DNA from 4 places in the Fictibacillus sp. NRS-1165 genome. Region 1 is predicted to be linked to each of the others. Evidence: riboswitches for the same ligand, from Rfam matches in the RefSeq annotation. Region 1 holds a riboswitch; each other region holds the start of a gene.

Region 1 (7,752 bases):
CCGACGGTTTTACAAAGGCATTCCAGCAGCTGCACGGCGTTACCCCGACAGAAGCAAAGAAGAATGGTCATTCTCTAAAAGCATTTCCGCGTATGTCCTTTCAGTTATCCATTAAGGGAGGAAATGAGATGAATTATCGGATCGTCGAGAAGGATGCGTTTCATGTCGTCGGGATCAAAAAAAGAGTGCCATTGGTCTTTAGCGGGGTGAACCCTGAGATCGCTGCGATGTGGCAGAGTCTAAACCCGGATATGATCGATGAGTTAAAAGGTTTATCGGATGTCGAGCCAAAAGGGCTGATCAGTGCATCCACTAATTTTTCGGAGAGGCTAGCCGAGAACAGTGAGCTTGATCATTATATTGGGGCTGCCACGACAGCTGGGTGTCCGGAGCACTTCGAGAAGCTTGATGTAAAACCGTCTGCATGGGCTGTTTTTGAATCAGCCGGCCCGTTTCCTGATACGTTGCAGAACATTTGGGGCCGTATCTATTCCGAGTGGTTCCCGTCATCGTCGTATGAACAGGTGGAAGGACCGGAAATTCTCTGGAATGCGGATAAAGACACCTCGTCCAAAACCTTTAGAAGTGAAATCTGGATTCCCGTCAAAAAGAAATAACAAGACAAGCATCGGCCCAAGCAGGCCGATGCTGTTTGTTTTAATGCGGCTGAACGGTCGTTTCCTCGATCCAATACGCCTCCCTGATATTCACCTGTTTACGCAATTCCCTGATGATGTCGATGGTGATTTCGCCCTCTTCGTAAAGATGCTGAATTTCGTCCCTCTCTGCCTGGAAGGCTTTGATCTGGAGATCTCTTTTCATCAGGGTGTAGTGATTGGATTCCTCTCCTTTTTTCGCCAGCTTGAACTGCCGGATGAGGCGATTGTATTCCCCGATGACCGCTAAATAACTATTTTTATTTTCAGGAGTGATATGGTTCCTTAAATAGTGAATGGCTGCTTTCGCCATGCTCACTTTTAGCTTCACCAGCTTTTTTGTCCTTGCGCGACGCGTTTTTTTACGTTCCTTATGTTTGGGTATAAAAAGCTTTAGCAAGGCAAACAAGCCGCGTTTAAAAAGCGTCCAAAGGAACAATCTCCTGTATTGCATCCGGTTGGTTCGGGCGAGCCGCCTTCTCTGGATATGTTCCCCGATGAGATGCGCTGTCTCCCGGTCAACCTCCCCGGCTCTTTTTACATGCACATAGTAGCGGACTTCCGCTTCGAGTGCCGTAAGCCGTGCCTCGTTTTCTTCCCGTTTCATTTGCTCCGAACTCTTTTCACTTACCTCATTGCGTACCGTATTGTAATTGTTGATGACGGAAATGGCCGCGCTCCGGTTCTCATCGGTTATGGATTCCTCGATCGAATGGATGGCTGCGTCGATGGTCCGGAGCGCTGCTTTCCTTTCCATTTCCTCTTTCAGCGTATTACGGTCGCCTTTTTCCGTTCGTGAAAGAACCGGCAGAAAAACACTGGCTGCGATCAATGTAAACAAGATCACACCGGCTGCGATAAAGAGGATCAATGAACGCTCCGGAAAGGGAGCTCCTCCCGCAATGACAAAGGGAATCGTAAATGCACCAGCAAGGGTAACCGCCCCTCGTACTCCGGAAATCGTAAGGATGGATATCGCTCTCAGAGACTGCATGTGAGGCTTCTTTTTTTCCATCCATCCCCTCCACGTGGCCGAAATCCACAAAAAGCGAAGAAGAATCAACGCCACGGAAATGATGAGAGTGTACACCGTAACCTGCCAGTTATTGAAGAGGGGATCCTCAAGGATTTCATTGATCACGCTTGGAATCTGCAAGCCGAGCAGCACAAATACCAGTCCGTTTAATATGTAGATGAGAACCGTCCAGGTGCTTTCGGAAACAATTTGCAATTTTCCAGCGGGAATCCGGCTGCGCTCCTGATGGATGGCATGGATAATCCCGGCGGCAACGACCGATAGAATCCCCGAGAGATGGAAATGTTCGATGATGTAAAAGATAAAAAAGGGCGTAAGGAGCTGGATGAGCATATGGATCGTCACATCCTCCATACCGAGCCTCCGAATAAACGTCCTCAACTGGATGATCACGATAACCAATAACGCACCGCCGAGGAACCCTCCAATTGAAATCACGACAAAACTTCCACTGGCCTGTGCCAATGAAAAAGCGCCGGTCACCGTTGCGGCAACGGCAAATTTAAAGGCGACCAACCCGGAGGCATCGTTCATTAATCCTTCGCCTTCAAGAACATGCATGATCGGCTTCGGAATCTTTACCCGCGCCGAGATCGAGCTTACAGCCACCACATCGGTAGGGGATAGAATCGCTGCAAGGGCAAAGGCTGCAGGCCATGGGATCGTTGGTATGAGCCAATGGATCAAGCTTCCGATCACCAAGACTGTGAGAAACACGAGACCGAGGGCGAGCAACAGGATGGGTTTACGGAGCTTCCATAAATCCTGCCTCGAAACATGCCTTCCGTCGTGGAAGAGCAATGGCGCGATAAAGAGAATAAAAAATAATTCCGGCTCCAGAGGAATTTGTAACCCCAAGGGAAGGGAAGCGAGCGTTACGCCCAATGCAATCTGGACGAGCGGCACCGGTATGTATGGCAAAAGGTGATTGATTAAGCTGGATAGCCCGATCAGGGACAGCAGCAATAAAATAACGAGAAAAAACTCCATGATCTGCCTCCTTTCATATTCAGTTTGTACCACAAATGTGTTTTTCATTGTACATCTTTGCCTGTTATTTTTTGCGGGAATCATGGCTTTTTATCTGAACATTTTGGATGGTAAAATACGGTTGGATGCTGGAGAGGAAGTCAATTGGAAGAATTGAAATATGCAAGAACAAACGCCGCCTTTTATTATTTGCCATCATACCTCTTTCCATTGTTGGTTATCTATTCGCTGTCTACAAGGAATCACTGTTCTACTTGTACGAATGGATGTTAATGCTTCTTTTCGCAGCTTCCATTATTTTAGCGGTTATCAGTATGATTAAAATAAAAAGCTTTTTAAAATGGATTTCTGCATCCATCCTGGCCTAATTCCAACCTTTCCACTATGAATGCCATTGACAATGGAGGATAATCGCTTTATTATTAAAAATGTTCTAATAATAATTACATATCCGTTCTTATCAAGAGAGACTGAGGGATTAGGCCCTATGACGTCCGGCAACCTCCATTTTGGAAAGGTGCCACTTCCTGCAGAATGAAGTCATTCTGAAAGATAAGGTGATTGAATGTATAATCCAATGCCTCTTTCATGATGAAAGAGGCATTTTTGGTTGGAAAGAAAGAGGGGGTTGTAACTTGATAGAAGTGAGAAATCTGGTGAAGGTGTATCGATCAAAGAAAAAAGAGATCGTAGGGGTCAACAATGTTTCCTTATCCGTCAAGGCGGGGGAGATCTATGGCATCATCGGATACAGCGGCGCCGGCAAAAGCTCCCTGTTACGGTGTTTGAACCTTTTGGAGAAGCCGACATCCGGCGAGGTAGAAATTGATGGGGTCAATCTGCCTTCACTAAAAGGAGAAGACTTAAGAAAAGCGCGGTTAAAGATTGGGATGATCTTTCAGCACTTTCATCTCGTCAGTTCAAAAACCGTCTATGAAAATATTGCGTTTGCCTTAAAAGCAGCAGGCAAATCGAAGGATGAGGCGGAGAAGAGAGTATTGGAGCTATTGGATCTCGTCGGTCTTGCGGATAAGAAGGACCAATATCCGGCTCAATTGAGCGGCGGGCAGAAACAAAGGGTCGGAATTGCCAGGGCGCTCGCCAATAACCCGAAGGTCCTATTATGTGATGAGGCAACGTCAGCACTCGATCCGAGTACAACGAAATCCATCCTCAACCTGCTAAAGGACATTAACCGAAAGCTGGGATTGACCATCGTTTTGATCACGCATGAAATGGAAGTGGTGAAGGAGATCTGCCACAAGGTTGCCGTCATGCAAAACGGTGAAGTGATTGAGGAAGGCGGAGTCTATGACATCTTCTCCAATCCTCAGGAACCATTGACCAAAGATTTCATCAACAGTATCCTGCAGTATGAACTGCCTCAGCAGCTCATCCAAAACCGTAAAGGGAAGATCATCAGGATTCAGTTCAAGGGCGAGATTGCAGAAGAATCGGTAGTGTCTGAGCTCTTCCAGAAATACAAGGTCAAAGGGAACATCCTGCATGGAAAGATTGAGTACATACAGGAGATCCCGCTCGGTATTTTCATTATGGAGCTTACCGGTGAAGGTTCTGAAGTAGAGAGAGCGATCGAATATATTACGGAGAAAACAAGGAGTCTGGAGGTGGTGCATGATGTCGCTTGATTCACTGGTGCAGCTTCTTCCGGATTTAAACAAGGCGTTCTTCCAAACGCTTTATATGGTAGGCATCTCTTTAGCCGTGGCCATCATCATCGGGCTCCCGCTTGGTGTATTGCTTTTTGTCACGGAAAAAGGATTATTCCTTGAAAACTCGGCTGTGAAAAGTATTACAGGATGGATCGTCAACCTGATACGTTCCATTCCGTACATTATTCTTTTGGTGGCGCTGTTGCCGTTAACGGATTTGCTGACAGGGACAACGATTGGGCCGACTGCGGCTTCTGTATCCCTCTCTGTTGCCGCGATTCCCTTTTTTGCAAGGATGGTTGAAACCTCGCTCCGGGAAATCGATAAGGGAGTGATCGAATCGTCGGTTGCAGTCGGGGCAACCTCATGGATGATCATTAAGGATGTGCTTCTGCCAGAAGCCAAACCTGGCCTCATTCAAGGATTGACGATCACGACAATCTCTTTGGTCGGTTATTCGGCCATGGCAGGGATTGTCGGAGGGGGAGGAATCGGGGACCTGGCCATCCGGTTTGGTTACTATCGCTACGATAATACTGTGATGATCACTACCGTAGTCGTTCTGATTCTACTCGTACAAATCATTCAATTGGCCGGAGATAGGATCTCCAAACTCGTAGACAAGAGATAAAACAATAGGGGAGAGAAACCAATGAAAAAGTTTACTTCAGCACTCATTCTACTATTCGCTATTGCTGTTCTTTCAGCGTGCGGATCAACCTCCAGCGGATCATCAGGCGCGGGAGACAAGAAGGACATCAGCATTGGAGCAACAGCCGGACCTTACAGTGATATGGTATCGAAAGCGATCAAACCTGAACTGGAGAAGAAGGGTTATAACGTTAAGGTGGTCGAGTTCAGTGATTACATTCAGCCGAACCTGTCATTAGCCAAAGGATCCATTGATGCGAACCTGTTCCAGCACAAGATCTATATGGAGAATTTCGCAAAAGAAAAGAATTTAAAGCTTTCTGAGCTGATTATTGTACCAACTGCGCCAATGGGCGTCTATTCCGATAAATTCAAAAAGATGGAAGACATCAAAAACGGCAGCACGGTGGCCATTGCCAACGATCCTGTTAACCTTGCAAGAACGCTGATCATGTTCCAGGATGCCGGACTCATCACCATTAAAAAAGGTGTTAATCCATTAACTGCTTCAGAAAAAGACGTTCAGGACAATCCGAAGAAATTGCAGTTCAATGCGCTTGAAGCTGCGCAATTGCCAAGAGCTGTCGGGAGTGCAGATGTATCAGCCGTTCCTGGTAACTTTGCCCTCGCTGCAAAAATGAACTTGCAGGATGCACTGTTCCTTGAGAACATGCCGGATCAATACCGCAACCGAGTAGTTGTAAACACAAAGGATGTTGACTCGAAATTCGCGAAAGACATCAAAAAGGTTGTGGAATCCAAAGCCTTTGAACAAACCATTGATAAAGAATTTAAAGGGTTCGGGAAACCGGAGTGGATGAAGAAGTAAGTTTGTTGTAGAAAGGAAAAAGCAGTCTAACAAGAGTTAGGCTGCTTTTTCCTTTCCCAGTTTTTCTATTGGTTCCGTTTTGAGATGCTTAATCTGTTTCAGCTGCGAATGATTCTGCAGCGGTCGAATGAAAGTACGCAAGGCCAGTCTGTTGTGCCTCCAGCATATTCCGATGAAAATCATCATCTGGGAAAAACCTTGCCTGTGTGGCATAATCTTTATGAGTAATCAGATGGCCTTGTTTATTTAAGAGATCGATATGATCGCGAATCAGGCCTCTTACGATCTTGTCATCGATTTTCAATCCTGATCGAAGGGCACTTGCTATGCCATTCATAAATCGTTGTGCTTCAATAGCGGTTTCATTCATCGTTTCAACATCAATCGTAGTATTGTCGAGTAAATCGTAATCGTACGTCTCTTTCAAATATTGATTTTGCTCAACGAGTGCTTCCTTCCATTCATTTTCTGTATTAAATCCTTTAAACATGTCTGTTTTGTCCATAGCTTCTCCTCTCTCAGAACAACCAATCGATTCGTCCAGTGTCTGGATCAAACGATCAAGTCTCAGCTTGCGGGCAAGGAGCAGTTCTTTCTGGCTGGACAATATCGATAATCGCTCCGGTTCACCTTCAAGCAGCTGCTTGATCTTCTCCAGCGGAAAATCAAGCTCCCTGTAAAATAATATTTGCTGCAAACGCTCCAGTTCTTTCATTCCATACAAGCGGTAACCTGCCTCGCTCGTCTCGCAGGGCAGTAAAAGTCCGATCTTGTGATAGTGATATAATGTCTTGACTGTTACGTTCGTTACGTTCGATAGATCTGCAATCTCTTTTACCGTATAGAGCATTGGATTCACTCCTTTCTTGTATTTAGCTTAAGGGCTCCCTTTAGGTTAGAGTCAAGAACTGGAGATCTGTTTTTTCAATTAAATTTAGGATGAACATTTCGTAAACCAATATATAAGAGAGCGGGTGAATCCATCAGATGGATGAGAAGGATTGTTTAATATTACAGTACTTGTATGAGAACGCGAATTTGACGAAAGCAGCAGAACGCTTTTATATGACACAGCCTGCTCTCACTTATCGGCTGCGCCAAATCGAGAAGGAATTTCAAATTGTGATATTCAGCAAAAATGGGAAGAACATGAAGATGACTCCTGCTGGTGAATATTTGGTCGGCTATGCGAAAAGGATCCTCATGGATTTACGGGGTACAAGAGAGTACTTACTGAACATGGGAAATGAAGTTCAGGGAAGTTTGAAAATAGGTGTAAGCAGTAACTTTGGGCTCTATAATCTGCCTTCGATTCTGGAATATTTAGTGAATCAGTACCCAAATCTTCATGTGAATGTGGATACAGGGTTCAGCACGGAAATCGTGGATCTGCTGATGGAAGGGGAAATTGATGTTTCCATTGTTAAAGGTGAATACAACTGGCCGGATCAAAAGTATTTGCTGAGCGAGGAAAACATTTGCCTCATATCGAAGAACAAACTTGATCTTCATAAACTTCCTCAGCTGCCCTTGATTAATCGAAAAGAACCCACTGTTTTAATGAAGTATAAAATTTTGCCCATCCGTCCTTTAGATCAAAGCATTCAATGCTGGTGGAACGAACAATTTGATGAACCGCCTCTCATTACGATGCAATTGGATAGTTATGAGACCAGTAAAGAAATGGTGAAAAAAGGGCTGGGGTATGCAATTATTCCAAAGGTATTTGTGAAAGAAAGTGATGATTTATATTGTCATCCATTGATTTTCAAGGACGGCCAGGAATTAACAAGAAGAACGTGGATGTTATACAGGCAATCATCCATGCAATTAGCGGCCATTTCTACATTTGTGAATTATATTAAAGAAATTTATAAACTTGAACATGCAAGGAGTACATGATTGCTGAAGATTTAA
Region 2 (7,752 bases), on a different contig from region 1:
TCACCTCACCGAAATAAGAGAAAGGAGATGACGACGGCCATCCCCTTCTTCTATTATTTTTGTTCTGCTCTTTCTTCCTTTTCGTCCGGACTCATCAAATCTTTGGCAGAGTTCTTAAATTCCCTGAGTGTGCTGCCAAACGCCCGTCCGATCTCAGGAAGCTTGGAGGGCCCGAAGATGATTAACGCAATCACTAACATGATAACCAAGCCAGGTATACCGATATTTTGAAACATTGCATTTCCTCCTTAAGGTTCGATGCCCTTACGATCGTTCATCTCCTACCATAAAGAAGTTTTGTTGAGGAACTGTGAAGAAAAATTTAACATTTAATAAATTTAATAGGCTAGTCAATAAAAGTTGGTTTTCGTGGAGTGTGATGGAACCGGCTAGTGGAGGCAACCGCCGTCCCTTATACCATATTAATCGCCCGTGCCGCCACTACGACAAGCGTAACCAGTGATATCATCGATTGTGTCATCATCAGAAGTTTCGCCCGCCGGGAATATACAGCTGTATCCGCCGGGCTGAAGGCGATACTTGTATTGAACGCTACAAATAAATAATCAAGAAAATTCGGCTTCCATCCTTCCCACTCAGGAAAAGACGAAGTCATCTGGGGAAAAACAATTTCCGGTTTTCCTGGATTTTCGGAATTTCTTCGTATGGGACCACCTTGATCAATCTCCCAGTACCATATGGAAAAAATGAGCACATTCGCCGACCATAGAAGAGCGGCGCATTGAAACAGTTCAGCTGCGCTCGGTTTACCAAAAAATAAAGAACTTACCAAATCCACCATACTGCTCATCAGAGCGAACGTTAAAAATAGAACCCGAAGGATGGCAAACTTCCTTGACCATAAATCATGTTCGGAGCTAACCGCGAAAAGTAAAGGAATATAAAGAATAAAGGCTATACAATAGACCGGCCAGTTCGGGCCGATTGTCACCGTATTGGATAGAAGTTTAAACAGGATTCCGATGATGACGATCGCAACATCAGACGGCCAGCGGTAGTCTTTGTGCTTACTCATTTTCCATTTCATAAAGACCGCCAACTTAAAAAAAGGTAGTCAATATACAAAGACCTGCTTGTCCTCATATACCGCCACCTTATACTATGTCATCGAAAATAGAACGGTGATTCCGGCAACCTGTCATTCATTTGGGTATCCGGCTTTATTCAAAAAGCGGTATTTTCGGATCTCTGCCATTGATAACCAGTACCGTCTGAAGCTGGCCACGATGGTGGTAGATATGACCAAGGATTTCCAGCAGCCATTCGTATCTTGAATAGGAAACACCCCACCAGGAGGTCGTGACGGCTGACCATTCTTCAGTCGAAAAACGCGCCGTATTATCTTTTAAAAAGGCAAAATGAGCAAGCAGCGTCTCCTTTATCTCCTTTTTGGTCTGCGGCTGGTGCCTTTCATAGAACTCCTCCATCTCCTGCTGGGTGGCCTCATTCATGATCAGGAAATCCGCTTGGCAGATCACTGCCAGATGGGCCAGCAGTTCCCGTACCGTCCTTTTCTTCTCTCCCAGTGAAAGTTCCAGGTCACTTTCATTTAAAAACTCCAAGATTTGAACAATCGACTGGTTGGTGATCTCAAGCTGATGCATAATTGGCTTTACGAATTCCATGAAATCTCCTTTCTGTCTTCACATAAACAAAAAAACCCTCGATTAAGGGTTTCATAGTGAAAATTAAACGCCTGTGCGTCGATGCTGGTTGTTCGCCTTTTTCGTCTGCTGGCTTTTCATTGGTTTCGTTGATTTAACTGGGTTGGTGGAAAGCTTCCCACTGGCTTGATGCTGCTTTTTTTCAGCCAGCTTTTGCTTGATTGCTTCCTGATAGCTCAGCTTTTTAGGCTGCCCGTTCGTTTCAGATGACATATATCCTACCTCCTTATGCCGTGTAGATCATATTGTCATGATATCGTCTTCTGCACGTTTTGTCTGCAATTTTTTTACACATGAACAGTCCGTTTTCGGTGCATCGACAAGTTTTCTAGGAAAAAAGTCATTGACAATGATTTGAAACCCTGCCATAATACGAAGTAATTTGATATGAGTACACTCTTATTAAGAGCAGGTGGAGGGAATTAGCCCTATGAAGCCCGGCAACCATTCATGCTGAATAGCCAGCATGAAAACGGTGCTAAATCTAACAGCGAAAGCTGAGAGATGAGAGGTCAGCGGATTTATACTGAAGCCCTCTGTCTCTCTTTGAAGACAGGGGGCTTTTAGTTCGACTCCACGCTCTCCAAGGCAGTGTAGGTTTATCAAAAAAATACATGGGGGTTGGGGAACCAATGAGATTAAAAAAATGGGGATTATTATTACTGGGAGCACTGATTGCAGCAGCATTAACGGCATGCGGATCATCAAGCACGAGCGGCGATGGGAAAAATCCGGAAAAATTGACCGTCGGCGCCTCAAATGTACCACACGCCGTCATATTAAAAGAGGCCGTTCCGTTGCTGAAGAAAAAAGGAATTGATCTGAAGATCGTTAAGTTCCAGGATTATGTTCTGCCAAACAAAGCACTCTTCAATAAAGAGATCGATGCAAACTACTTCCAGCACATTCCTTACCTGGAACAGCAATTAAAAGAAAACCCTAAGTATAAATTTGAAAACGCCGGAGCGATCCACATCGAACCAATGGGCGTTTACTCTAAAAAATACAAATCGCTAAAAGAATTGCCAGACGGTGCAAAAGTCATCCTTAGCAATTCCGTTGCTGAGCATGGCCGTATCCTTTCAATCTTTGAAAAAGCTGGCTTGATCAAGTTGAAGGCTGGGGTCGGCTACAAAGCACAGTTGAAAGACATCGTTGAAAATCCGAAGCATCTGAAATTCAAAGCAGACATCGAGCCAGCTCTTTTAACAAAAGCCTACCAATATAACGAAGGTGACGCGATCGTCATCAACACGAACTATGCGATTGATGCAGGACTCAATCCGAAGAAGGATTCCATCGAGCTCGAAGGAACAGATTCTCCGTTTGCCAACATTATCACTGTTCGTAAAGGCGACAAAGACAAAAAAGCAGTCAAGACCCTCGTTGAAGTGCTTCATTCCAAACAGATCCAATCATTTATTGAAAAAGAATACAAAGGCGCTGTACTTCCGGTGTCCGAATAAGAAAAAATGCCTGGAGAATAATCTCCAGGCATTTTTCGTTTTGACGTGTTTGGCACGTAAAACGGGAAAAGTGGACTGTAAATGTTGAAAAGCCGCATGTAACTCCCGAAAAGTGGACCGTAAACCATAAAAACCGGCTTGTAAATCAACTGGCCCTTCAAGGAAAACGCATTTTTAGCCGGACACCGTTCCACGATGATCATATGCGATTGTAACGTTGGCTTTGATCCTTTCTTTAACCCCATCCGGCAGATACAAATACGGCTCTGCTGCCTCATGATTCATCCATGCTACTTCCTCGATCTCATCGGGACTCAGGATCCCCATTTCACCGCCAATGATTTTTCCGAGGAACGTAAAGAAAATCACATGATGGCCTCTTTCTTCAAAGAAGGCTTCAGATACTCCAAATAAATGTTGCAGCTCAACCTCCAGACCCGTTTCTTCTCTTACTTCACGGATCGCACCTTGTTCGAGTGTCTCCCCCTCTTCCACAGCTCCCCCTGGGAGTGTGTAGTAGGATTCTTTTTCTCCGTAGTTTTTAACCATTAGAATATTTTCTGACTCTTCATCCCATAACAGCACATAGACGACATCAACTCTCTTCATTTCATGCTCCCCTCTAAGCGTTTTCTTCTTATTTCTTCTCCACGATCAGAAAACCTCTTTTTGTCATCAAATGACCATTGATGTTCAGGGGGAAAATAAAAAGAACTTCCCTGTACGGAAAGTTCTTTTATAACACCCGCCTCTTAATTCACCTTAACCGTGCGCGCGATCGCAATGAGGCTCAACAGCTGTTCTACGGCCGGTTTTTGGCTTTTGTACACGTCAAGAAGCTCCAGTTTACGCTTAAGGATATCTACTTGTAATAGTTCCTTGACGTTAAAATCAAACATATAGAGATTTTCCTTTACTATTTTATGCATGATCTCCGCTACTGCCTTGTGTTCAGGATGTCCATATTCTCCATACAGGTTATGGGTTACAATTTTTTTATAATCCCGTTCATTAACCACTCTTGAAAGGTCTTCCTCCAGTTTTGGGCGGTTCACGTGCTCCGTCCAGGCATCTTTATAAGCCCACATTTCATATTCTGCTCCAACGAGTTGCATAGCCCGTTCAAACTCTTGCCGCCTTTCCTCATTATCTCCATCCGTTACACATACTACTTTCCATCCTTCTTCTTGGATCAATTCATCTCCGCCGAAGATTAGTTCATCATCCGGATGAGCAACGACCATTAGTTTATTGGTTTCTGCCATGATTTATTTCTGCCTCCTGCATGATATCAAGTAATATCTAGTTATCCGTTTCCCTTTCACGGCTGCCATTAAACTTGCTCAGTCTATGAATGCAATAGGTGCTTTGAGGGAATAAACCTAGTATATTTCACAACGCAGGGAGGCTCGCCCATGAAACCTGAATCCATATTAAGGCATACTGAACACCGGCCATTCCCTCTTCCCAGAGGACCATGGTTCATGACCCAGACATGGAATCATGTATTGTTTGCTCACTGGCCACTACCTGTTGAGGCTCTCCAAAATCACATCCCCTCTTGTCTGGATATTGACACGTATGAGGAGACGGCATGGATCGGAATACTGCCATTTTTTATCGATCAATTCCATGCCAGATTTCTGCCGCCAATACCGCGGGCAAGTTCTTTCCCAGAGTTGAATGTGAGGACCTATGTGAAATACAGAGGCATCCCTGGCATCTATTTTTTCAGTTTAGATGCCGCACAACTTCTTGCTGTGAAGGGAGCCAGAACTTTCTTTCATCTGCCTTACTTCTATGCTGAAATGGAGCTGGATCGAGTGGACAGAAAGAACATCATTTTCACAAGCAAAAGAGAAGGCGGCGGTTCCGAAATACTTTTACACTATCGGCCTGTATCGAGACCATTTGCATGCAAAAAAGATACGCTGGAGTATTGGCTGACTGAGCGATACCGGCTATACACAACACATAAAAAAAGTTTATATTTTCAAGACATCCACCATCTTCAGTGGCCCCTTCAAAGAGCAGCTGCGAGTTTCCGAAAAAATTCGGCGATTTCTTGTATCGAATTACCGTCTGTCAGCCCCATTTTGCATTACGCGGATTCCCAAAAGGTATTATTTTGGCCAATGCACCGAATTCGGAAGTGATGTTAACAAATCAAAAAGAACCGCTCCAAATACAGAGCGGTTCAAAGTATTTCTATTTTCGTTTCAATAATTCTTTATCCAGGTCATGGTGCACTTCTGAAGCAGGAACAGTTGGATTTGGTATATTTCCTTCAGGAGCGGGATCCGCATAATATTTAAAATCCCCGGTTCCGTCCGGTGCGCTGCCTGTCGCCCACAGGCCTTCAGCTGATTGTTCGCCCTCAGATAAGTTCCAGAACTTGTAGGCTTCTTCCTTTGCTTCCATTTCCGCTTCTGGCGGGAAGGTTGCTGGTACGACAATACCGTTCTTCTCTTCCAATTCTGCGATCGCTGCCATCCATTAATATTGGTGATAACGGTCTCGTGCAAGCATCTTTCTGAATGTTGCTCGGACCCCTTCGTCAGTGGTCATGTGGTACAATCGCGCAACCTGAAGGCGACCCTGGCTTTCAGCATGCAGGTTAGAACGCATGTCGGCAACGATATACCCTGCATTCCATGGCACTCCATTGGAGTTGGTTGGCAACCCGCCAAGTCCGCTGACGAGCAGATGCTGTGGATTTATTCCGCCCATGATCCCGCCATATGAGGATCTTTCGCTGCTTCCGCCTGGTCTGCAGGAGATGCCCCATCCATTAATTGGCTGATCAAAGCACATAACATCTCGACATGGCCAATCTCCTCCGTAACGATATCCATCAGCATGTCCTTATATTTTTCTTCTCCCCTACAGTTAAAACCTTGAAAGAGATACTGCATCATGACGGTCATCTCACCAAACTGTCCGCCTATAACCTCCTGTACCTGGCGTGCCAGCATGGGATCAGGACGGTCGACCTTTACTTCGAACTGAAGTTCTTTTTGGTGTCTAAACATTTTGCTCCTCCTTTATAGGTTTCTTACTCTCTTCTTCTACTCCATTATGGACTGGAACAAAACACCATTTTTCTCTTAAAAAAAGAAAATGATCCGCAACATATTGGATCATTTTCAGAAAGCACCCCTAAGCTGCCCGTGAAGTTTAAACCTCAATAATAATAGGCAGGATCATCGGCCTCTTCTTTGTCTCTTTAAACAAATAGTGACCCAATTTTTCTTTAACCTCTTTCTTCAGAACGTTCCATTGATGATGGTTTTGTATTAATAGGGAATTAACGGTTTTTGCGGCGATCTGATTAATCTCCTTCAGCAGTTCTTCCGACTCCCTCACGTATATAAAGCCCCTGGTGATGGTATCCGGTCCCGTAACGATTCTGCCCTCTGTTTTGCTGATTCCTATAACAATGATCAGCATTCCGTCGGCGGACAATTTCTGCCTGTCTCTTAATATGATATTCCCTGTACTTCCTATGCCCAAGCCATCAATGTAGATGTTACCTGCAGGAATCGTCCGGGTCTGGGACGCCTGTCCATCTTTTAAATCGAGAACATCACCGTTTTTTAAAATGAACATGTTTTGTGGATCAATGCCAATGGATTCTGCTAACTGACAATGATGATGCAGCATCCTGTACTCTCCATGTATAGGAACAAAATATTTTGGCTTCATTAAGGTAAGCATAAGCCGCAGCTCTTCTTGATAGGCATGTCCGGACACATGCATCCCTGTAGAACTGCCTGACCCATAGATGACTTTTGCTCCCAAAAGGAACAAGTTATCAATAATGCGGGAGACCCCTCTTTCATTACCCGGTATGGGCGAAGATGAAAAGATGACCGTATCACCCGGCAGCACTTCAACATCGCGGTAACTGGAATTTGCAATTCTTGATAAAGCAGCCATTGGTTCTCCCTGGCTTCCCGTACAAAGAATGGCTACCTGTTCGGGTTAATAGAAGTTCATACTCTTTGGTTCGATCAACATGTTTTCTGGAACCTCGAGGTAGCCTTGATCGATGGCAACAGACACTACATTCACCATACTTCGTCCCAGAAGAGCAACTTTTCGGTTCGTAAAATGAGCCGCATTGATCACCTGCTGCACACGATTCACATTTGATGCAAATGTAGAGACAAAGACCTTCCCGCGAGCTTGAATGAAAGCTTCCATCAAATGCTCACCAACGATACGTTCGGAAGGGGTAAAACCTGGTTTTTCAGCATTTGTACTCTCAGATAAAAGCGCCAGCACTCCCCTGCTTCCGATTTGGGCCATTTTATGAAGGTCAGGAGGCTGATTATTGATCGGTATTAGATCGAATTTAAAATCTCCTGTATGAACAACACAACCCTCAGGAGTATCGAATACCATGCCTACACAATCAGGGATACTATGGTTGGTTTTAAAAAATGAAACATGAATATATTCGAAATCCAGCTTCGTCTCTGAATCAATTTCCACAAGGGATGCTTCCGCTAAAAGATTGTGCTCCTTTAACTTGATTTCGATCAACCCGAGGGTCAAACGCGATCCATAAACGGGGAGATTTAGTTGTTTTAAAAGAT
Region 3 (7,752 bases), on a different contig from region 1:
GAAACGTAAACATGATAATAGCGCGGAACAACGGAAAAAGCGGTTCTCTTTACGCTATCTGCCATCGCGATGCGATTTTTGCTGGTTGTTTCATAAGCCATAAGTACCTCTTCATCTGTAACAAGAACTGCCATGTCTTTAATGTTTGGAAGGCGCACGGCCATGTCAGTGATCATGTCAGCCAGCTTTTGGCGATCCATTTTTGGTATTTGATTGGAAGTAAGAGGTTTTCTGTTCTCTCCCTTGAATTCATGGCGTACAAAGCCGAAATCCCCATATCTTCTGTCGGTTCCCATGGTGTTATTTTCGTTTTTATAATTTTTGTAGCTGGTGTTCGAAAATTTATAGCCGCTTGTCGTTTCTTTTCTCGTGTCGTCATCCGAGCACGCAGCGGTAAACAGGGCAAAGGTTAAGATCATCAATGCAGTAAATCTTTTATTCATGTGATTCACCTCCTTATCCTTAGGTTGACCACAATAAAAAACTTTTTACAAAGAAATTGTTGGCTGTATTTTTAAGGGACATGGTAAAATATATAGGTGAGGTGAGTTCATGATTTGTATTGGTGAGCATTGCTACGAACTAATAGAAAATAATAAAGAGGCCTTTGACGAGGAACAGCTGAAGTCAAGGTACAGCGAAATTTTACATAAGTATGATTATCTTGTCGGCGATATTGGCTATGAACAGCTCAGGCTGCGTGGGTTTTTTGAAGATGGGCATGATAAAGCGACGTATGATACGAAGATCAGCACCCTTCCTGAATACATTTATGAGTATTGTAACTTCGGCTGCCCTTATTTTGTGCTGAAGAAAATAACCCCCTGATGATCGGGGGCTATCAGCCTGCCTTATTTAAAGTTTTGGTAAGGTTCTTCTGAATCTTCTCCTGGATCGTCATGCGTAGTATGAGCACCGGGATATTGGCGTTCCATTCCGGCATGAAGATTTTTATACTCATAATTAAAGGCACTGTAATACCGCTGATTTTCTTTCCAGGGAGTGGATTTGCCGAGCTTCGCATTGATCGGTGATCCGTAGGGCCCTTCAGGAAAGTCCTCAGGCAGGACATAGCGCCTTCCGGTTTCCACATTGGAGAAATCTGTATACGTTTCTTTATCCTTGTTATACAAAGTAACCATTCCCTTCAGGCAGGTGAAGGATAGAAGATACTCTATCCTTTTTTTAAACTGCCCAGGGTTCGGCTTTTTTTGTGTGGGTAATTTTTCCGCTCATTATAAGGTTTCGTAAAGGAACTCCCGAAGCTCCTGTGCGTCTTCCTCACTAAGCTGAAAAACATGCTCCAAGTAGCCCTCTTCCGCAAGGTCATCTTCTCCTATGATGGAAAAACGGCTTCCCTGCAGATCAAGTATCAGGCTTTTTCCGTAATGCCTTCCTGTTTTAACGATGGCGAGGTCAAATCGGGTATTCGTTCCCATAAAACTTACGAAACGCGTCTCAGATTTTTCCGTATCGTCATATAGAAAAAAGCGTTCTTCTGCCACATTCAGTCCTCCTTGCCGCAAGGGCTTTTCCCTTTTACTTTTTCATGATAGCAGACAACTCTTTAGAAGAAAATAGGCCGGTGCTTTCGTTGTTCCCTTTACTTTTTGTGATAAACTAAAAAGGACTATGCAAAATGACAAGGCAGGGTGAGACCTATGTATTTCGTTGACAGAAAAAAGATTGAACACCACTTGGAATATCTGGAATTTCTGCTTGAACAGGCAAAAAAACTGGCCGGGAAGGAAAGTGATGCTGAAAAACTGGCACTTGAGCGGGCAGCACATGTAATCATTGAAAGCATGATTGATGTAGGCAATTCGATGATTGACGGTTTTATTATGAGAGACCCAGGCAGTTATGAAGACATATTGGACATCCTTGAAGACGAAAAAGTCATCAGTGCAGAAAATGCTGAACGATTAAAAAAGGTGATAGCATTGCGAAAAATGCTTGTTCAGCAATTCGCGAGTGTCAGCCACAAAGAAATATCTGAAGTTCTTATAGAAAATGCAGGATCGATCGAAAGCTTTCCTTCAGATGTAAGGCGTTACATTGAACAAGAACTGGGACCTGTTTCTGCTTTCCTCCCCGACGATCAGCAGAACTAACAGAGCAATTGTATTTCTAAACATTTTTGTTTAGAATGTACTTTTGCTAGCAAATGCTGTAAGATAATGGTAAGGAAGGTGATGATTTATGGCTATGGCTAACAACACCTCTACCCGTTCAGAAATCATTCATATGCTTAAGCGCTATAGAAAGTTAACGGTTACTGAAATGGCCGGCCGTCTTGGCATTACAGAGATGGCTGTAAGGCGCCACTTAAATACATTAGAGAGAGACAGACTCGTTGAATCCACCCTGGTCCGCCAGGCAATGGGACGGCCGCTGAATGTGTATCAGCTTTCCGAAACTGCGGACGAACAATTTCCACGCAATTATTCCGGACTGACCGTTGAGTTTATGAGAGACATTCAGGAGATTGCCGGTGAAAAAGCTGTGCAGGAACTTTTTGTCCGCCGTGAAAACCGCTTAAATGAAAAGTATAAGAAACGGATGGAGAACAAAAGCTTCGAGCAAAAAGTGGCTGAACTAGCCGATATTCAAAATGAAGCCGGCTATATGGTCGAATGGGAAAAAACAGACAACGGCCAATATGAATTAAAAGAATTTAATTGCCCGATCGCAAAAGTGGCAAACGAATATCAGCATGCCTGTTCATGTGAGCTTTCTTTGTTCCAGAGAATGCTTGGTACAGACCATGTGGAACGCACTGAATGCCTTGCAAAAGGCGGCTCGTATTGCAAATATTTGATTTCCGAAGAGAAGAACGCTTAAAACCCTACTGGCTGATCGGCCAATAGGGTTTATTTTTTATTGGATTTTTAAAATTCATCCGCCCTTCATTCTGGCCTTCTGTTGTTGTTCTAAAGACTTCAGGAAGTTATGTGCACATCGGTTCCACCAGTAAGGCCTGAAACTGCCATAGAGCCTCCCTATTGAACGGAACTGAGTAGATACTCAAAAGTATACTGTCTCCGGCAGGATCGGCCGCTTTTGCCCAGCGCTGTGTGGTTTGGGCTGATTGGAATAAGACAAAAGCTTCGTTCGATAATAAAAGTGGCCATTTCGATAATAAAAAGATCAGGCGATCCTCTCTCTGCCTGATCCTTTTAGAGGAAAACGATACAAAAGGGCAGCAACTGAGGCTTTTCCGGCAAAATACGAATGATTTTGAGTTAATTTACATCGAGAGGGATATTTCCGCCTTAATTGGTTTGAAAAAGTGGCATATTTACTCGCAAAATAGCTCCACCACAGAATTTATGTTCAAATGTACGGATGTATGTCCAAAAATTGCGACTTTATGTACAGAAGATCGGAATTATGTTCAAAAACTGCCCATTTATGTTCAAAACGTTTATACACGATACCATCCGACAGGATTCGTTGCATTCATTTTTTTCAGGATAATCAAGCAAGCAGCCCTCACTCATCAGGCACCCAACTGGCGAGTCTGCCACTGCATAAACATCACCCAAAAAAACAGCGACCAATACTCTATCTAAATGACATATCATCATTTTTCGTTTCTCAGCTGTATTACCCTTCCGGTATGATTTTAAAAAGTTTTAGAAAAAGGTTGACTTGCATCTTAAAGTTCAGTATTATTCAAACTAACTTAATATTCAGATGTATCTTATCCAGAGAGGTGGAGGGACTGACCCGATGATACCCGGCAACCAGCAGAAATGCATGGTGCTAATTTCAGCAGAACACGCAAATGTTCTGAAAGATGAGAGCCGACGGTGAAAACTGCGACCTCTTCTTTTAGAAGAGGTCTTTTTTATGGCTAACATTTACTCAGATCCTTGCCGCTGTCTAACAACTACATTTTAAAAGGAGAGATTGAACATGAGTGAAGAAAGAGAATATGGTTTTGAGACGGTTTCATTGCACGAGGGACAAAAGGTAGATCCGACAACAGGTGCAAGGGCCGTTCCTATTTACCAGACAACGTCTTATCAATTCAATAGTACCGAGCACGCAGCCAACCTTTTTGGTTTAAAAGAGTTCGGGAACATCTACAGCCGAATCATGAACCCGACACAGGACGCGTTTGAACAGACGATTGCAAAGCTTGAAGGCGGCGTCGGTGCACTGGCGGTGTCATCCGGCCAGGCGGCGATTACCTATTCGATTTTAAATATAGCGGGAGCAGGGGACGAAATTGTAGCTTCCGGTTCTTTATATGGGGGAACATATAACCTGTTTGCCAACACACTGCCGAAGCTCGGCGTCAACTTTAAATTTGCTGAAGTAGATAACCTTCAGTCTTTCCGAGATGCTATTACTGAAAAGACAAAAGCCGTTTACATCGAGACGATCGGGAATCCGAAAATTGATGTGGCAGATATCTCAGCCATTGCAGAAATTGCGCATGAAGCAGGGGTTCCGCTTATCGTGGACAATACGTTTGCCACACCTTACCTTTGCCGTCCAATCGAGCATGGAGCCGACATCGTCGTTCACTCTGCTACCAAATTCATTGGCGGACATGGAACATCCATTGGCGGATTAATCATAGATTCCGGTAAGTTTGACTGGACGAACGGAAAATTTCCCGGACTTACGGAGCCGGATGAAAGCTATAATGGCGTCGTTTATACAGAAGCAGTCGGACCGCTTGCCTATATTATCAAAGCTCGTGTCCAATTGCTCAGGGATCTCGGATCTTGCGTTTCGCCGTTTAACTCGTTCCTCTTTATTCAAGGGCTTGAAACACTTGCGCTGCGTGTTGAACGTCACAGTGAAAATGCACTGAAGGTGGCAAAATACTTAAAAGAACACCCTGCTGTGGACTGGGTGAACTATCCGGGACTGGAAGACAATGAGTACCATGAGCTAGCGCAAAAGTACCTGCCTAAAGGATCTGGAGCGATTCTCACGTTTGGTGTAAAGGGCGGAGTAGAAGAAGGAAGAAAGCTCATTGAAAGTGTCAAGCTATTTTCTCACTTGGCAAACGTCGGGGATTCTAAGTCATTGATTATCCATCCGGCAAGCACTACACATCAGCAGCTCACCGAAGAAGAGCAGCGCAGAGCTGGAGTATCGCCTGAGATGGTACGGCTATCGATCGGCATTGAAACGATCGATGATATCATCTATGATCTGGAGCAGGCACTTGCGGTGATCAGTCCGGTTCCAAGCGGCCAGTAACGGGCTATGCAATCCATTCCCTTTCTACTATACCTAGGGACAAGTTTGTGCCTTTTAGGAAGGGATGATAGGAATGGCTGTAAGGAAGCTTGAGCATATAGGAATAATGGTTGAAAACGTGGAAGAATCGATTTCCTTTACTTGGATGTGATTAAACGAATGAACCACAGCAATCCGGCAAACGAGCTTGTATTCTTGAATCTGGAAGGGGAGATTCTGCTGGAGCTGGTGGCAGGCATGACAGACAGCTGGCTGAAGAAGGAAAAGTGAATCATGTGGCGTTTACTGTAGATGATCTCCCGAAAGAGATAATGGAGCTGAAGAAACAAAGTGTCCGGTTTGCCCAAGATCAGGTGACATCGTTGCCGGATGGTTCACAGTATATTTTCTTCTATGGTCCTGACCGTGAGAGAATTGAATATTTTCAGCCAGGAGCACCGGATTAAAAACCAGGAGGAACCCCCTCCTGGTTTTTATCTGGACCAAAAAGCAAAGTGAACAGAGAGACAAGCAATTTAAATTTTTGTTAGGATGGCCCCATTTTTGGTACACTAACCTGTGAATGAAAAAAGGAGTTTGTGGAATGAAAACTTATAAAGGTTATTTAATTGATCTGGATGGAACGATGTACAGAGGAAAGGAACGGATTGAAGAGGCGGTGCAATTCGTTCAGGAACTTAACAGGAGAGGCCTTCCGTATCTTTTTGTGACGAATAACTCATCAAAAACGAAGGAAGACGTGGCTTCTGTTCTGCACAACTTTGAAATTCCGGCCACTTCAGATCATGTGTACACGACAAGCATGGCTACTGCCAACTATATTGAAAAAATCAAACGTGACGCAACTGTGTATTGCATCGGAGAAGAAGGAATCCGGCAGGCATTATTGGAAAAAGGCTTCATCCTTACTGAGGAGCAGCCTGATTTTGTCGTCATGGGAATCGACCGTTCGATCAACTATGAAAAATTAACGATCGCGTGTCTTGCAGTAAGGAATGGGGCGAGGTTTATTTCCACGAACGGAGATATTGCTCTGCCTACTGAAAGAGGCCTGCTGCCTGGAAACGGCTCGCTGACTTCTGTAGTGGCTGTTTCCACACGGGTACAACCAACCTTTATTGGTAAGCCGGAAGCGATTATTATGGAGATGGCACTCGAAGAGCTTGGCACAGCGAAGGAAGATACCCTGATGATCGGCGACAATTATGATACTGATATTTTAGCTGGAATACGTTCCGGCCTCGATACACTTCTTGTTCACACTGGAGTCACCCAGAAAGAGCATCTTGGCCAAGTTGATGTTCAACCGACCTATACGGTGAATGGATTGGATGAATGGAAAGCATTTGAATAAAAGGAACACTGCCCCCCTCATTGTGAGCATGTCTGACAATAGGGGGCAGTTCCTTTTCCATAAAGCCCGTTTTCATCATTAAGATGCTTCAAACCCGGGGCCTCATTCAGTATTGGCTGCACGGTGGGCAAGACGGCTGGATGCCGCAGCGGCAATCGCACCGACGATATCATCCAGGAACGTGTTTACTTTTCCTGTGGACTTATCGTTCAATTTTTCAAGGATTCCCGGTTTTTGTTTATCAATGAATCCGTAGTTTGTAAAACCGATGGATCCGTATATGTTAACGATGGAAAGTGCAATAATTTCATCAATGCCATACAAACTCTCATCTCGTTCCAGGATTTCCTGAAGAGGGCCTTCCAGCACCTTTTTCTCGGCGAGTATGTCAAGCTGAACCCCGGTCAATATGGCATTTTGCACCTCACGCTTTGCTACGACCCGTTCCACATTTTGGAGGCAGACAGATAAATCAAGGTCAGGATGGTAAGGCACCTGAAGAAAATAAACAAGTTCCGCGATATCCTTTAAAGTTACGCCCCGTTCATTTAGAAGGCGCATAGCTGTTTCCTCAACATTCTCTACCTTTTTCTCTCTCATATAGTTCTCCTTATCTTTCACGACGTTAAGCTTTTTATAGTATATGTGTCCAGACCTAACTTATGAGTCCACCCAAAATTTAATAACCATCATAGGTGTTGGGTCATAGACTATAATTATTGAAGGAGTTGGGGTGAGGCTATGTTCGAGAGGGATATTTATCATCATTACCAATTGTATTGTGAAGACAAGAGAAACATCAGCGGATATCGTTATTTTGTTTCTGGAGGAGAACAATATTTGGTTGTGCCGCAGAAAAAGATTACGATTGACCGGATTGAAGAGATTGTTTATTTCAGCGATTACTTAAGATACAAGGGGGAGACAGGGATTGCGGATCTTTTTCCTACAATGACGAACCTGCCCAATGCCAATATTGAGGGGGAGGCCATCCTCTTATTTAAAATTGAAAAATCAGAGCGCACGGCCTCTGAAAAACGGCAGCTGGGCGAAGAACTTGCCGCCTTTCATAAGAACGGAAGGGAGCTTCCTCCTCCGCCGGCCCCATCGGACAGTTTATTGTATGGAAGCTGGGCTGTCCTGTGGATGAACAGGGTGGATCAGGCCAAAGA
Region 4 (7,752 bases), on a different contig from region 1:
TTCGAATCTCATAAAAGGGGTGATCAAATAAATGCCGTTAAACAGCTCAGAAGCTGCATCAATCAGTGATTTTGAGATCTGAAGCCCTTCCCTTGCTGCAGATACCGGATCATCTTTAAACGTTGCCATGCGTTCACGTATCTGATCCGTCAGTTTGATGCCCGGCACCTCATAATGCAGAAAGTCGGCATTGCGGCTGGACGTGAGAGGCATGATGCCAACGTAGAACGGAACCGGCAAACCTTTGACGGCATCGTGGAACTCCAGCAGTTTCTCTTCAGAGTAGACCGGCTGGCTGATAAAGTAATCCGCCCCGCTTTCTATTTTCTTCTCAGCCCGCTGAACCGCACGTTCAAGTGACTTTACATTCGGGTTAAAGGCAGCCCCAACTGTGAATTGTGTTTTCTGCCCCAAATCTTTTCCGGAAAGAGAGACACCTTCGTTGAACTGTTTGATCATTTTAATCAGTTCGATGGAAGTAACGTCATAGACACTGGAGGCTCCAGGGAAATCGCCGACCTTTGCCGGATCACCCGTAATCGCCAGGATATCGTGCAGACCGAGTGTATGAAGCCCCATTAAATGGGATTGAAGGCCGATGATATTCCGGTCCCGGCAAGCGAGATGGACGATGGGCTGGACGCCTGTCTGAGCTTTCGCCAATGAAGAAAGGGAAGTATTGCAGATCCTTGGAGATGCCAAAGAGTTGTCTGCAAGTGTAATCGCATCTGCACCGGCTTCTTTTAATGCCTTCGCGCCTTCAAAGAAAAGGGAAGTATCGAGCTTTCGGGGAGGGTCGAGCTCCACGATCACTGATCGCCTCTCCTTTAAAATGCCAGGCAGGGAAATCTCAGGCTTTTGTCCTGCCTCACGAACGGCAACTGGCTCCGGCCTCTTTTTAACTACTTTTTCAGTAATCGGCTGCAGTCCATGCAGTTCTTTGGAGAATGCTTCAATATGAGCTGGCGTCGTACCACAGCAGCCTCCGAGCAGGCGGATACCCTGTTCTCTGAACAGTAAAGCACTGTTTTTAAAATACTCGGCGTCTCCTTCATACTGAAACTTTCCATCGACATAAGAAGGAAGACTGGCATTTGGATATGCGGAAAGGAAGGCGTGCTTCGGAATCTCCACTTCTTCGAGCGTCTTGATCATATGAAAAGGGCCAAGGCGGCAGTTGAGCCCAACGACATCTGCTCCTAAGTCTTCAAGGCGTCTAATCGCAGTGTTGATAGGCGTCCTGTCGTTTAACACTCCGACTTCCTGCAGGGAAATCTGTGAGATGATCGGGACACTGGTCTGGCTTCGTGTAATTTCGAGTACGGTTTCGAGTTCCTCCAGATCGTAAAAGGTCTCCAATAGCAGGCCGTCTACACCTTCCAACAGCAGACAGTAGAGCTGTTCCCGGAAGCTTCTCTTAATTTCTTCAATTGAAAGCGAGCTTGGACCGGTTCCACGGATTCCTCCGATTGTCCCCAGAACATACTCTCCATTCGCAGCTGCTTTTTTTGCAAGTTTCACAGCGGCACTGTTCAGATCTTTCACTTGCTCCTCCAAACCATATCTTTGCAGTTTAATATAGTTGGCGCTGTAAGTATTGGTCTGTATCACATGTGCACCAGCCTGAATGTAGGCCTGATGGATGGACTGAATCTGTTCAGGATGGGTCAGGTTCAGCTGTTCGAAACAGCAGTCCGTCCCATATGAGTATAGAAGCGTTCCCATGGCTCCATCAGCAATTAATATTTTGTCTTCCAGATCTTTTAATAATCCCATAACACGGTCCTCCTGTTGGTTCGGTATCTTCCAGCGGCCCAATAAAAATAAAAAAAGCCTTCTTAAAGAAGAAGACTTTGAAAATTTCGAGGTCATTCTTCTTATCTTTCAAGTTCATATCGAACTTGTTGGACTTAGCACCTTTTCAGCTTTTGAGCTGAAGGTTGCTGAGGTGTCAACGGGCCATTCCCTTAACCTCTCTGGATAAGAAACCAAATTACTATAAAATTAGTTCTCTATACCTTACAATAATTGTTGGAAGATTTCAATAGCTTTTTCAAATCGTAATATGGAGATGTTGACCGGGAACATCCCTTTTTCACCTTTAAGGGACATTTATCATACACTACACCAACACTTTTAAAGGTGGGGATCACAATGCCGTGCATGGTTAATATTTATTATTTAAAGATAAACAGTCTGGCGAGCAACAGTTCACTGAATCTGGGATCAACCTTTCATAACAGCCACACAGCCAACACAAAATCCAATGGGGACAACAGTTCAGTAGGGGATCATTCACCGGCTGAAGCCATGATGAAGAACATGGTATACGATCCTGACATCAATGATCAAAACGAATACGGAAATGCGGATACAGCATTCAACAATCAGCCGGGATAAAGTTGAGAAAAAGAAGGGAGGTCTCTGCATGCCCTATCTGTTCAATATATTTAATATTAAAACAAACGGTGTGACCATGAACGGTAACATAGATATCGGCCCTACCGTCCATAACAGCCATACAGCCAACACAAAGTCAGTTGGTTCTACGGTTTCTCTTGGAGATTTTTCTCCTTCCACCGGATTCATGGTGAACAGCAACCTCGATCCGGATATCAGCGATCAGGGCCAGGTAGCGAACCCGTCAGCTCCAGTCGTTGCCCAGCCGTAAATCATGTCCGCCTGTTTTTAGGTAAACGAGTTGGTCTGTCCAATCACCTTTTTGTTCAAGCCATACACTGTAGGTAAAGAGCGAAAAGGATGGAACAGAATTGCGTTATTCTTTTAAAATCGGAAAGATCATCATAAACGGTATGACTCAAAACGGTAACCTCGATATCGGAACAACCATCCAGAACAGCCATACAGCCAACACCAAATCGGTTGGAGCGGTTGTGGCGTTCGGTGACTGCTCAGATGCCTGTGCGTATATGATCAATATCAATGAAGATAACGACGAGAATGATATGAGCCAAAGCGAAGAACAGGACGATCAGAAGAAATAAAGAAGGAGCGCTAAGTAGGTGCGCTCCTTTTTCTTGCTGTCCGGGAAGGAGTTTTTTGCCCGGAAAAAGAAGGCTAGTAGTGGGAGGTTCGAACAGAATACGCGCCAATCTCTGCAAAATACAAATATATAATGCCCGGAAAGAAAGGAGCACGGAATGAAGTTAAATGAACTGAATAGCAGGGTAAATGGTATTATAGAAGCTCACAATGGAGATTATGCCTACAGGATCGAAACGAAAGAGGGGCATATTGAGTATAGGGATGATGATATTTTTCCTGCGGCAAGCCTCATTAAGATACCGATCTTAATGGAGTCTTCCCGCCTGGCAGAACAAAAGCTCATTGATCTCTCTTCCAAAATTTCATTACATCAAGAAGGAAAAGCTGGAGGAGCCGGGGTTCTGCATCTCTTATCCCGTGAGGCAACCGTCACTTTGGCAGACGTTCTCATGTTGATGATTACGGTTTCTGACAATATGGCAGCCAACATCATGATTGAAAGAACGGGTATGGACAGAATTAATGCGCTGCTGGCTGAAATGGGCTGCAGCAAGACAGTGCTCGGTCGCAGGCTCATGGATTTTGAAGCGGTAAAGCAAGGAAAGAACAACTTTACTTCCGCAAGAGATGTCATTCTTCTGCTGAAGGAGATCGGACGCGGAAGGATGCTTAAGGAAGAGAGCAGGAAAGCCATTCTGCAGATCCTTCAAAATCAGCAGTTTCGGTATAAGCTGCCTGCTTACATGGATGAAGAAACGATCATGATAGCGAACAAGACGGGAGAACTGGAAGGAGTTGAGCACGATGCTGGCATCTTCACTTTAAAAGAAACGAAGATATATGCAGCAGTGCTTACCAATAACCTTCCTGACGAAGCGGAGGGGAGACAAGCTCTGTCGCTTATTGGGAAGGCGGTGAATGACTATATGCTGAGTTATCAAAAGAATTAGAAAAAATTGTTTTTGGCTTCTTCGACAAAAAATGATAAAATTATGAATACTTAATGAAAACGCATACATATTACATCAGAGGTGAAAAGATGATTACAAATCAAAATGATCAAGGGCTCAAGCGAGGCATGAAAGCAAGGCATCTATTTATGATCTCCTTGGGCGGTGTCATCGGAACCGGATTCTTTCTCGGTTCGGGGATGACCATTCATGATGCTGGTCCGATAGGCGCAGTGATTTCTTATCTCGTCGGGGGCTTTATCATGTACCTGACGATGCTCTGTCTTGGGGAACTTTCGGTTGCCATGCCTGTATCGGGTTCTTTCCAAACGTACACGACTAAATTTATCGGGCCGGGAACAGGATTTGCTATTGGCTGGCTCTATTGGCTCGGCTGGGCAGTTACCGTAGCTCTTGAATTTTTCTCAGCTTCCGCTTTGATGCAGAGATGGTTTCCCCATTCAGAACTTTGGATGTGGAGCTTAATTTTTGCAGGAGTCTTATTTGCATTGAACGCACTCTCTGCAAAAGCATTCGGAGAAGCAGAATTTTGGTTTGCGAGTGTTAAGGTTCTCGCCATTATTTTATTTATTATTGTTGGCGGAGCGGCGATTTTTGGCCTGATCGATATAAAAGGCGCCAGCTCAGCTCCAGGCTTCACAAATTTTGTTTCAGCCGGCTGGTTTCCGAATGGATTCAGCGCGCTGTTTGTCACCATGATTGCGGTTAACTTCTCTTTCCAGGGAACAGAGCTGATTGGTATTGCATCTGGAGAAAGTGAAAATCCTGAAAAAACCATTCCACGCTCCATTCGTCAAACGGTTTGGAGAACACTTTTCTTTTTCGTTCTTGCGATCGGTGTGCTTGCGGCTTTAATGCCGATGGCTAAAGCAGGAAAAGTGGAAAGCCCGTTTGTCGTCGTCTTTGACAGCATCGGGATCCCGTATGCTGCGGATATCATGAACTTTGTTATCTTAACAGCGCTGTTATCAGTTGCTAACTCTGGTTTGTATGCGGCAACTCGTATGCTGTACTCACTTTCGAAAGAAGGAATGGCAAGTCCGGCTCTTGGAAGGGTGAACAAACGCGGGATTCCGATGAACGCGTTGTATATCACGATAGGCGTCGCCTTGCTTTCTTTATTGTCCGCATTTAAGGCCGAAAAAACGGTGTTTGAATGGCTTCTGTCATTGGCAGGCCTCGGTGCACAAGTGGGCTGGATTGCCATTACCGCGTCACAGTTCGCGTTTAGAAGAAAGTTCATTCGTGACGGAGGAAAGGTTGAGGATTTGAAGTTTAAAGTGCCATTGTTTCCTATTCTTCCGCTTTTCGCTACTACGCTGAACCTTGGTGTATTGATCAGTATGGCCTTTGATCCTGAACAGCGCCTTGCCCTTTATCTGGGTGTTCCCTTCTTTATCGGCTGCTATCTTTATTATTACCTGGTCATTAAGAAAAGAGAGAAAACAGGCGCTCTGCAGCGTAAAGCGATATAAGCAATAACAGCATCTCGATTAAGGGGTGCTGTTTTTTTGTTCCTAATTTCCAATTATTGTTTTTTGGTTGACAGGATGCAGCAACTCTATTACTATTGGATATTGTACAACAGTACTTCAACGCATAAAAGCGTTTAAGTATTTAAGTGAAGAAAGAGCATTGCATCTGGGAGAGGTCATCATGAACAGTAAAATCAAATTGCCAGGAGTCATCCTGTTATTCTTATTAATTGTAGCAACAATGTTTACAAGCCTTGTTGTTCTAAAGGTAGAACCCCATATTCCGTTGTTCTTTTGTGTCATACTAACTGGTATTTTTGCCGTGCTTTGGGGAGCGGACTGGAAAGTCATAGAGAAAGGGCTCATATCAGGAGTCATAAGCGGCATTCAGCCATTGCTTCTTTTGATTATGATCAGTTTTGTCATCGCAAGCTGGATGATGAGCGGAGCGGTTCCAACCCTTTTATTTTATGGGATGGACTATATTAGGCCCGAATGGTTTGCTCTAAGCGCTTTATTCATTACCATATTGGTTTCAACGTTTACTGGCAGCAGTTTTACGACCGCCAGTACGGTGGGGGTAGCTCTCATGGGAATTGCTCATGTGATGAACATGGATCCTGGCTTAGCAGCAGGAGCCATCGTTTGTGGGGCGTGTTTTGGAGACAAGATGTCACCGCTGTCTGATTCCACTAATCTTGCTTCGGGCACGGTAGGTGTCAATTTATTTGAACACATCCGCCATATGATGTGGACCACTGTCCCCGCTCTGATCATTACCGCAGTCATCTTTTTCTTTGCTGGCCATCAGCCCCCGGGAACATCGATTGTACAGCTGGCTGAAATGAAAAAAACGTTGGGTGAACACTTTACCATTACACCGTTCACACTTATTTCACCGTTAATCGTAATGGTAATGGCGTTCCGAAAGTTGCCGATCATTCCAACGCTGCTTACAGGAGTATTTACCGCTGTCCTCACGACACTCATCCTGAATCCGGACTTTACGATCTCTCATATGATCAATGCGCTGGAAAATGGATTGAATATGAAGACAGGGAACGAAGCGGTGGATGCGATTGTAAACAAGGGCGGTCTTATCCCGATGATGTGGTCGGTATCACTGATCATCATTGCACTGTCGCTTGGCGGGCTTCTTCAGGAGCTTGGAATGATTGATATCATGATTCGTTCATTTGAGAACTCGCTTAAGACAACCGGCCATCTCATTGCAGCAGCTGCTGCATCAGGGCTTGGAGTAAACCTTCTGACAGGTGAGATGTATCTTTCTATTATTCTTCCGGGGCAAGCCTTTAAAAAGCACTTTGAAAAAAACGATGTCCCGTTAATAAATCTTACCAGAACGATGGAGGATGCGGGTACCCTGATCAATCCTCTCGTTCCGTGGAGTGTGAGCGGCGCCTTTTTCGCAGCTACCCTAGGGGTATCAGCTCTTGATTATATCCCGTATGCTTTTTTACTGTATTTGTCACCGCTGTTCACCTTGTTTTACGGGTACACAGGAATTGGATTGGCCAAGACAAAAGCTCATGCAGAAGCACTAACTAAAGCTTCATAAAATAATGGTGCATCAGGATCCCCTCCTGATGCTTTTTTTATTTGTGTGAATGCAGGCTTCATTTAGTTCATATGATGAAATGATTAAGTGTATAGACAGAACTAAAGGAAGAGGGAGGCGTGAGTGATGAAACACGTTCGGGGCCAAAAAGTCTTTTTATCTGATGCTGACCTGACATCCCTGATCTACACTCACTATGGATTAACGGTCCATTCCATTGAGCGTGTACTCGCTATTCCAAAGGTGCATACAGATCAAGGGATCTTTGGTTTTAAGAATGCGAACGAACTGAAGGATCTGCCGTTTGTCGCCCATTGTATTGAATGGGTGAAACAAAACCACTTTGCCTGTATCCCAAGCGTCCTGCCATGTCATAATGGACAGGTATATTTTGAATATAAGAATGAACTGTACTATATGGAAGAGTGGGCGAAGGGCGGGGATATCCTGTTTGCAGACCTTTCATTGTGTGAAAGGATAGGAGCTGCACTCGCTCATTTTCATCACGCATCTGAAGGGGCTGTACCTCCTCCGGACAGCTCCCGGATGGAGTACGGCAGCCGAACCCATAAATTGAACGGCCTTTACCAGAATATTCAAAAATGGAAGGCAGAATATAAGCCTGTTCCGGAATGGAACTTCGAGCCGTGGATGCTGGAAGTGCTTGAAAAGCGATGCAGGCTGGCTTATTCCTATATCCAACGGATGGAAGAAGAGCATG

What was found. Region 1 has a riboswitch for S-adenosylmethionine ahead of ABHN01_RS05535 (methionine ABC transporter ATP-binding protein). Riboswitches for the same ligand answer to the same signal wherever they lie in the genome.
Region 2: it holds a riboswitch for S-adenosylmethionine, as region 1 does, so the genes downstream of both, ABHN01_RS23330 (MetQ/NlpA family ABC transporter substrate-binding protein) here and ABHN01_RS05535 (methionine ABC transporter ATP-binding protein) in region 1, are expected to answer to the same signal.
Region 3: it holds a riboswitch for S-adenosylmethionine, as region 1 does, so the genes downstream of both, ABHN01_RS14290 (homocysteine synthase) here and ABHN01_RS05535 (methionine ABC transporter ATP-binding protein) in region 1, are expected to answer to the same signal.
Region 4: it holds a riboswitch for S-adenosylmethionine, as region 1 does, so the genes downstream of both, ABHN01_RS17645 (bifunctional homocysteine S-methyltransferase/methylenetetrahydrofolate reductase) here and ABHN01_RS05535 (methionine ABC transporter ATP-binding protein) in region 1, are expected to answer to the same signal.

Annotation. Positions count from the first base shown of each region.
Region 1 covers NZ_JBDPNU010000015.1:30,255-38,006, reverse strand. The annotation lists gene ABHN01_RS05550 (AraC family transcriptional regulator) at 1-617, shown strand, start outside; gene ABHN01_RS05545 (Na+/H+ antiporter) at 658-2,682, opposite strand; gene ABHN01_RS05540 (hypothetical protein) at 2,790-3,050, shown strand; SAM riboswitch class I at 3,137-3,241, shown strand; gene ABHN01_RS05535 (methionine ABC transporter ATP-binding protein) at 3,318-4,331, shown strand; gene ABHN01_RS05530 (methionine ABC transporter permease) at 4,321-4,986, shown strand; gene ABHN01_RS05525 (MetQ/NlpA family ABC transporter substrate-binding protein) at 5,008-5,835, shown strand; gene ABHN01_RS05520 (MerR family transcriptional regulator) at 5,924-6,685, opposite strand; gene ABHN01_RS05515 (LysR family transcriptional regulator) at 6,823-7,737, shown strand.
Region 2 covers NZ_JBDPNU010000077.1:5,236-12,987, forward strand. The annotation lists gene ABHN01_RS23310 (twin-arginine translocase TatA/TatE family subunit) at 54-236, opposite strand; gene ABHN01_RS23315 (DUF1345 domain-containing protein) at 413-1,048, opposite strand; gene ABHN01_RS23320 (DinB family protein) at 1,182-1,646, opposite strand; gene ABHN01_RS23325 (hypothetical protein) at 1,710-1,898, opposite strand; SAM riboswitch class I at 2,082-2,196, shown strand; gene ABHN01_RS23330 (MetQ/NlpA family ABC transporter substrate-binding protein) at 2,318-3,151, shown strand; gene ABHN01_RS23335 (NUDIX hydrolase) at 3,326-3,760, opposite strand; gene ABHN01_RS23340 (PIG-L family deacetylase) at 3,904-4,416, opposite strand; gene ABHN01_RS23345 (YqjF family protein) at 4,567-5,307, shown strand; partial or broken gene ABHN01_RS23350 (manganese catalase family protein) at 5,360-6,183, opposite strand; partial or broken gene ABHN01_RS23355 (ribonuclease J) at 6,329-7,752, opposite strand, start outside.
Region 3 covers NZ_JBDPNU010000029.1:12,648-20,399, forward strand. The annotation lists gene ABHN01_RS14260 (YhcN/YlaJ family sporulation lipoprotein) at 1-443, opposite strand, end outside; gene ABHN01_RS14265 (YutD family protein) at 553-828, shown strand; gene ABHN01_RS14270 (hypothetical protein) at 852-1,142, opposite strand; gene ABHN01_RS14275 (DUF3055 domain-containing protein) at 1,236-1,505, opposite strand; gene ABHN01_RS14280 (DUF86 domain-containing protein) at 1,662-2,114, shown strand; gene ABHN01_RS14285 (helix-turn-helix transcriptional regulator) at 2,203-2,844, shown strand; SAM riboswitch class I at 3,704-3,809, shown strand; gene ABHN01_RS14290 (homocysteine synthase) at 3,922-5,226, shown strand; gene ABHN01_RS14295 (VOC family protein) at 5,493-5,672, shown strand; gene ABHN01_RS14300 (TIGR01457 family HAD-type hydrolase) at 5,810-6,580, shown strand; gene ABHN01_RS14305 (phosphatidylglycerophosphatase A family protein) at 6,683-7,180, opposite strand; gene yutH (spore coat putative kinase YutH) at 7,322-7,752, shown strand, end outside.
Region 4 covers NZ_JBDPNU010000040.1:13,418-21,169, reverse strand. The annotation lists gene ABHN01_RS17645 (bifunctional homocysteine S-methyltransferase/methylenetetrahydrofolate reductase) at 1-1,776, opposite strand, end outside; SAM riboswitch class I at 1,875-1,987, opposite strand; gene ABHN01_RS17640 (spore germination protein) at 2,155-2,400, shown strand; gene ABHN01_RS17635 (spore germination protein) at 2,429-2,671, shown strand; gene ABHN01_RS17630 (spore germination protein) at 2,772-3,005, shown strand; gene ABHN01_RS17625 (serine hydrolase) at 3,162-3,956, shown strand; gene ABHN01_RS17620 (amino acid permease) at 4,046-5,452, shown strand; gene nhaC (Na+/H+ antiporter NhaC) at 5,634-7,031, shown strand; gene ABHN01_RS17610 (phosphotransferase) at 7,158-7,752, shown strand, end outside.